Linked DNA regions of Labilibaculum antarcticum. The protein of the gene in region 1 interacts with the protein of each later gene in a pairwise test. Links are inferred from orthologs where the notes say so. Each region holds a gene or a part of one and is shown on either strand. Other genes may lie near its edges.

Evidence for each region.
Region 2: the proteins of ALGA_RS06670 (region 1) and ftsA interact in binary tests that used the Escherichia coli proteins (3 or more experiments, as listed by UniProt). The link is inferred for Labilibaculum antarcticum from one-to-one orthologs.

Annotation. Positions count from the first base shown.
Region 1 is NZ_AP018042.1:1,717,963-1,722,011, reverse strand. The notes cover bases 1-2,753. They hold ALGA_RS06670 (rod shape-determining protein), read left to right. Parts: upstream 1-742; coding sequence 743-1,765; downstream 1,766-2,753. Other genes in these bases: mreD (rod shape-determining protein MreD), read left to right, coding at 2,636-2,753; mreC (rod shape-determining protein MreC), read left to right, coding at 1,812-2,636; purH (bifunctional phosphoribosylaminoimidazolecarboxamide formyltransferase/IMP cyclohydrolase), read left to right, coding at 1-714. In the rest of the region: more of mreD, read left to right, coding at 2,754-3,139; mrdA (penicillin-binding protein 2), read left to right, coding at 3,158-4,049. UniProt on the Escherichia coli protein: Forms membrane-associated dynamic filaments that are essential for cell shape determination. Acts by regulating cell wall synthesis and cell elongation, and thus cell shape.
Region 2 is NZ_AP018042.1:2,958,200-2,961,650, forward strand. The notes cover bases 12-2,802. They hold ftsA (cell division protein FtsA), read left to right. Parts: upstream 12-671; coding sequence 672-1,934; downstream 1,935-2,802. Other genes in these bases: ALGA_RS11660 (cell division protein FtsQ/DivIB), read left to right, coding at 12-670; ftsZ (cell division protein FtsZ), read left to right, coding at 1,969-2,802. Also shown: more of ALGA_RS11660, read left to right, coding at 1-11; more of ftsZ, read left to right, coding at 2,803-3,279; cell division protein FtsZ, read left to right, coding at 3,325-3,451. UniProt on the Escherichia coli protein: Essential cell division protein that assists in the assembly of the Z ring. May serve as the principal membrane anchor for the Z ring.

The DNA.
Region 1 (4,049 bases):
GCAAATCCTTGCGGAATTGGTAGTGCTGAAACAATTGCTGAAGCTTTTAAAAAGGCTTACGACGCTGATCCTGTTTCTATTTTTGGAGGTATTGTTGCTGCAAATAGAGAAATTGATAAGGCTACAGCCGAAATAATGAGTGGTATTTTTCTTGAAGTAATTGTTGCACCATCTTTTAGTAAAGAAGCTTTAGAGGTACTGACAAAAAAGAAAAATTTAAGATTATTGGAATTACCTGAAATCTTGAAATCAGATTATTCCTCGTTTAAAGGGAAAACTGTTTTAGGTGGTTTCTTGATTCAGGAATTGGATAAGGAATTAATTGGTGAAAAATTGGAGGTTGTTACTGAAAGACAACCATCAGAAAAAGAAATGGAAGATTTGATGTTTGCTTGGAAAACAGTTAAGCATACAAAATCAAATGGAATTGCCATAGCAAAAGATAAAACTACAAGTGGTGTTGGTCCAGGACAAGTTAGTCGTATTTGGGCTTTAGAGAATGCCATTCGTCAGGGAGCAGATAGAATTGCAGGAAGTGTTTTGGCTTCGGATGCATTTTTCCCGTTTTCTGATTGTGTAGAAGCGGCTCATGCAGCTGGAATTACTGCTATTATTCAGCCAGGTGGCTCAATAAGAGATAAGGATTCTATTGAAGCAGCTAATAAATTTGGAATTGCTATGGTATTCACCGGAATGAGACATTTTAAGCATTAGAATATAACAGAGAAATTATAGCTACCATATGGGATTTTTTTCATTTTTAACTCAGGAGATTGCGATTGACTTGGGGACAGCAAATACAATTATTATCTGCAATGATAAAATTGTTGTTGACGAACCTTCAATTGTAGCTATCGATCGTCGCACCGAAAAAATGGTTGCGATTGGCGAAAAAGCTCGCCAAATGCAGGGTAAGACGCACGGCAACCTGAAAACAATTCGTCCACTTAGAGATGGTGTAATTGCCGACTTTAATGCGGCGGAGCAAATGATTCGCGGGATGATCAAAATGATCAACAAAAAACCTCGCTTGTTTCCACCATCATTACGAATGGTAATCTGCATTCCATCTGGAAGTACGGAAGTTGAAATGAGAGCGGTTCGTGACTCTTCTGAGCATGCAGGAGGACGTGATGTTTACATGATTTACGAACCTATGGCTGCGGCAATTGGAATTGGAATTGATGTAGAAGCTCCTGAAGGAAATATGGTAGTAGATATTGGAGGTGGAACGACAGAAATTGCAGTTATTTCTTTGGGTGGAATTGTAACTAATAAATCAATACGTATCGCTGGCGATGACTTGACTTCTGATATTCAGGAGTATATGCGTCATCAGCACAATATCAAAATTGGTGAACGAACTGCTGAGGAAATAAAAATTCATGTTGGATCTGCGTTGTCAGAATTGGAAGAGCCACCAAATGATTTCCGTGTTCAAGGACCTAATCAGATGACTGCGCTTCCTATTGAAGTTCCTGTATCTTACCAAGAAATTGCTCATTGTCTTGAAAAATCGATATCAAAAATTGAAATCGCAATTTTGAGTGCATTGGAACAAACACCTCCAGAGCTATATGCCGATATTGTAAATAGAGGTATTTATCTTGCTGGTGGAGGAGCATTGCTCCGTGGTTTGGATAAGCGATTGACAGATAAAATAAATATTCCGTTTCACATTGCAGAGGATCCATTAAGGGCAGTTGCACGTGGTACTGGAATTGCATTAAAAAATGTAGATAAGTTTTCGTTCCTGATGAGATAATCAGGAATGAAACTTATTTTGGTTTAACCGGGATTTGATTTTTTGAATGAAGAATTTGTTGCATTTTATCGTAAGGTTTCATTTTACGATCCTATTTGTTATAATCGAAATTTTTTGCATGTTATTGTTAGTCAGTTACAATAATTATCAAAAAAGTGAATTCCTGAATTCCAGCAATGCTGTTGCCGGAAATCTTTACAAGAAAGTATCATCTACAACCGATTATTTGGCTTTAGCTGAAATCAACGAACAATTAAATAGGGAAAATGTCCGCTTAAAAAATATTTTGGCGGATTCTTACAAGATGTCAGTTGATTCATCTATCCTGTATAATGATTCTATTTATCAGCAACAATACATATACCGAACCGCCAAAATCATCAATAATTCAATAAATAAGCAGCTGAATTATATTACTCTGGATAAGGGTAGAATACATGGTGTTAAACCAGAAATGGCTGTTGTAACTGACAATGGTGTTGTTGGTATTGTGAAAAGTGTGTCAAAAAATTTTTCAACTGTAATTTCTTTATTGAATGGTCGAATAAGTGTTTCCGCTAAAATTAAGAAAAACGATTATTTTGGTTCATTAACTTGGGATGGGAAAAATTATAAAACAGCGCGTTTGCTCGAAATTCCTATTCATGTATCGATTCAACCCGGTGATACAGTCGTTACCAGTGGGTTTTCATCTATTTTTCCGGAAGGCTTGTTACTGGGCACAATACAGGAAGTTCTACCAAGTTCTGGGGGTAATTTTCATGAAGTGATTATTGCCCTTACCAATGATTTTAAAAGCTTATCGTATGTTAAAGTTATTGGTGATTTGATGAAGACTGAACGAATAGAACTTGAGAAGGAGGAATTATAATGAATCGACTTGTAAAAAATATTGTGAAATTCGTGGTTCTTGTATTTATTCAAGTTGCCATTTTAAATAATATACAGATAAGTGGTTTTTTAAACCCCTATATGTACATCTTATTTATATTACTACTTCCATTTGAGACTCCAAACTGGATTTTGCTGGTCTTGTCCTTTTTTCTTGGTTTAAGTGTTGATGTTTTTTCCAATACTCTTGGTATGCATGCTTCGGCATGCGTTTTTATGGCTTATTTACGACCATATATTTTGAATTATTTATCGGTTAGAGATGGTTATGAACAAGGAACAACACCAAGTATTAAGCATTATGGTTTTGCTTGGTTTTTTAAGTATTGCATGATTCTGGTAATAGCGCATCATGGGTTTTTGTTTTTTATAGAAGTGTTTTCATTTACCAATCTAAGTGAAACCCTTATTAGAATCATTTTTAGTACCTTTTTTACCTTAACTTTACTGATCACATCTCAATACGTATTATTTAAAAAATAGATTATTTAATAAAACAAAATGAATAATTTCTCAAACCGAAAATACGTTATTGGCGGAATATTCATTCTCGTTGTTGTTATTTTTATTTTGCGTCTGTTTAATCTTCAAATAGTGGATGACACCTATAAACAATCCGCTGAGAATAACTCCCAACGGCAGGTAACTCAATATCCAGCAAGAGGATTAATATATGACAGAAATGGAAAATTGTTGGTTTACAATCAGGCCGCTTATGATTTGATGGTGATTCCTAGGCAGTTATCGGTGTTTGACACAGCAGATTTTTGTCATTTATTAGGAATTGAAAAGTTTCAATTAATTGAGGGAATTAGTAAAGCAAAAAATTATTCGTATCGGAAGGCATCCATTTTTTTAAAGCAATTATCATCGGAAAGATATGCCGTTTTGCAGGAGAAGCTCTATAAATTTCCCGGCTTCTTTGTTCAGACCAGAACATTGCGGAAATATCCATTTAAAAGCGCTGCTCACGCATTAGGATACCTTCGAGAAGTAACCAACCAGGAAATTAATAGTGATCCATATTACCGACAAGGAGATTATATTGGGAAAAGTGGAATAGAACGGACATATGAAAAAGAACTTCGTGGAGAAAAAGGAGTAAATATCTATTGGGTAGATGTTTTTAATAGATTAAAAGGATCGTTTAGAGATGGAAAGGCTGATAAACAGGCTGTGTCGGGTAAGAATATAAAAACGAGTTTAAATATAGATTTGCAGCAATACGGTGAGTTATTGATGCAAAATAAAAAAGGAGGAATAGTTGCAATTGATCCTCAGACGGGAGGGATTTTGGCGAAAATATCAAGTCCTGGCTATGATCCTGAAATGTTCGTTGGACGTGCTATGAATAAAAATTACCAAATGATGGTTCAAAATGACTCATTAAAAC
Region 2 (3,451 bases), 1.2 Mb from region 1 along the record:
TTTTTCATTTGCTAATGGCAAATCGGAGAGGCTGGTGATTTCCGGTACTCAGGTTAATGTGGTTGATAGTGTGAAAAGAGGATTTGTTCGTGAAGTGGATGTTGAACGAATCATTAAAAGGAAATATCCGCAAATTGTTGGAGCCTCTAATTCAGGTATTAATAAGGAGGTATTGGAAGATTTGATAGATAAGATTCCATATGTGAAAAAATCAGAAGTGTACAATTCACTTTCAGGGAAATTGATTGTTGAGATCAAACAAAGAAACCCAATTGTTCGAATTTTAAGTGGGAAAGGGTATTATTTGGATTCAGAAGGAGAGAAAATGCCTTTGTCGACAAATTATACATCAAGAGTTTTGGTGGTTTCAGGGGTAGTAAATGATCAGTTAATAAAAGAAGAGCTGTTTGAGTTGGTGAAATTTATTACAAATGATGAATTTTGGAAGTCGCAGATTACACAGATAGATGTAGACAAGGACAGGGAATATGTTTTAATTCCTCGTGTTGGAGCTCATAAAATTGAATTAGGGAGTATTGAAAATTTTCAAAGGAAATTTCAAAAATTGAATGCTTTGTATACCAAAGGCTTTACTAAAAAAGGTTGGAATACATACAGTAAAATCAATTTGAAATATAAAGATCAGGTAGTTTGCACAAAAAAGAAGTAAGATGACTAGTAGAAATAATATAATCGCAGCTATCGACATTGGTACAACTAAAATTGTGGCCATAATGGGGGAAATAGATTCGGATGGTAAATTGCGAATTATCGGTATGGAGAAAACCGTATCGAGAGGTGTTAAGAGGGGCGTGATTCATAGTATCGAAGATACAATTGTTGCTATCAGGGAGGTTGTTGAACGATTGGTTGAGAAAACAAACATAGATATTTCTAAAGTTTATGTAGGTATTGCAGGACAACATATTCGCAGTATTAAGAACAGACAGTTTAAATATATCCAAAATGGAATTGGTGAAATAACCAAATTGGATGTAGATGAGATACTTAATGAGAATTATAGGATTCCGATTGAGGTTGGAGAGCAAGTTTTGCATGTGATTCCGCAAGATTTTGTGGTTGATAAGGAAGCTGGTATTCGCAATCCTGTAGGAATGGCTGGACGAAGATTGGATGGTAATTTCAATATTATTATAGGACGAACTGCTTCAGCACGCAATATTGAAAAATGCGTAAAAGAAGTGGGATTGGAAATTGAAGAATTAGTTTTGGAACCTCTAGCCTCTTCCTTAGCAGTATTAAGCGAAGAAGAAAAAGAAGCTGGAGTTGTTTTGGTTGATATTGGTGGTGGTACTACAGATATTACAGTTTATTTTGATGGGATTCTACGACATACAGCAGTTATTCCTTTTGGAGGTGATATTGTTACCCGAGACATAAAAGAAGGTTGTTCGGTGCTCATTAAGCAAGCGGAAGCCTTAAAAATTCAGTTTGGAGAAGCTGTTGCCGATATGGTTGACGAAGAAAAGGTGGTGACCATACCAAGTGTTGGAGGATGGGATCCCAAAGAAATTTCTTTTAAAACTTTGGCTCAAATCATTCAATGTAGAATGGAAGAGATTCTCGATAGTGTCAAATTTCAAATTGAAATTACCGGATTGCACGATAAAATTGGTGCGGGTATTGTCCTAACTGGTGGAGGTGCATTATTAACAAATCTTGATGTTCTCACACAAAAGCACACAGGAATCGATGTTCGTATAGGTTATCCGGGTACTTCTTCTAAAATAATCCTGGATGAGGCCTTGAATCAGCCAATTTATTCAACAGGAATTGGATTAATACTAAAAGGTTTGAGTCAGCCTGTTAAAAGAACTCCAGGTCAGAATGCAGAAAAGAATAAAACAGTCCAAAAGAAAGGATTTCAGAAATTTTTTGCTGCATTGTTTGATATGGATGATTCGAAAATGTAAATAAAATTATAATAACCTTAATACTTGTGACAGCATGATTGACGAATTGTTACCGGTTGATTTTGAACCTAAAGAGAAATCCATAATTAAAGTGATCGGTGTGGGTGGCGGTGGAAGTAACGCTGTTAATCACATGTTAAAAGAAGGAATTACTGGGGTTGATTTTGTGATTTGTAATACCGATTCTCAAGCCTTGGAGAATAGTAAGGTACCTATTAAGGTGCAACTGGGTAAATCGCTAACCGAGGGAAGAGGCGCTGGAAATAAACCGGAAAGAGGAAGGGAATCTGCAATTGAAAGTATTGACGAGATCAATAAAGTTTTAAGTCAGAAGACCAAAATGATATTTGTGACTGCAGGAATGGGAGGTGGCACCGGAACCGGTGCGGCTCCTATTATAGCAGAAACCGCAAGAAAACAAGGTGTATTAACTGTTGGAATTGTAACCATTCCCTTTCGATTCGAAGGTAAACGAAGAATTGAACAGGCCATGGAAGGAATCGCCAACTTGGAAAAGCATGTTGACGCACTTTTAATCATCAATAACGAAAAGTTGCGGATGATGTATGGTGATTTGAAACTATCTGATGCCTTTGCAAAGGCTGATGATGTTTTGTCCATTGCAGCAAAAAGTATTGCGGAAATCATTACCGTACATGGCTATGTAAATGTCGATTTTGCCGATGTAGAAACGGTGATGCGTGATAGTGGTGTCGCTGTAATGGGATCAGCGTCTGCATCAGGCGAAGACAGAGCTATTCGTGCTATTGAGGAGGCTCTTACTTCTCCATTATTAAATAGTAACAATATCTGTGGAGCAAGAAATATCTTATTAAATATCATCTCGGGTAAAGATGAGGTGACCATGCAGGAGGTAAGTGTAATTACCAATTACGTTCACGATGTAGTGGGTGATGAGGTGAGTATAATTTGGGGAAATGGTAATAGTGATCGATTAAATGATGAATTAAGTGTAACAATTATTGCTACCGGATTTTCGGAAAGTCCTATTCCTGAATTGAATATTGAACCCCGAAAAACGGTCCAGAGTGAAGCTGGAAAATTAGAGTTGATTATTGAGAATCCTGCCGAAGCAGAGGAGGTTGCCGCGATGAAGAAACGGGAGGAGAGGCAGCGAAGAGAAGAGTTAATGAGAAGACGATCTGAGGATGATCGAGAAGAATATTTTGAAGTTGAGAAGAAAAAGGAGATGAAAACCCCCAGTAAAGATCCTGTGAAAGAGGTTGAAGATAAAGAAGAAGGAGAACACAAAAAAGGAAGTCTTGACAATTGGTTTAAAGATAAGTTTACACAGATTTTTGATAATAATGATTCTTCGATGTAGTTTATAAATAACACAAAATTAGAATTGAGATAATTTTAGATATTAATGACTGAGGATTTAATTGATTTTAGTTTACAGGAAAACGAATCATCGATTATTAAAGTAATTGGTGTTGGTGGTGGTGGTGGTAACGCTGTAAATTACATGTATAAAAAGGGCATAAAGGATGTGG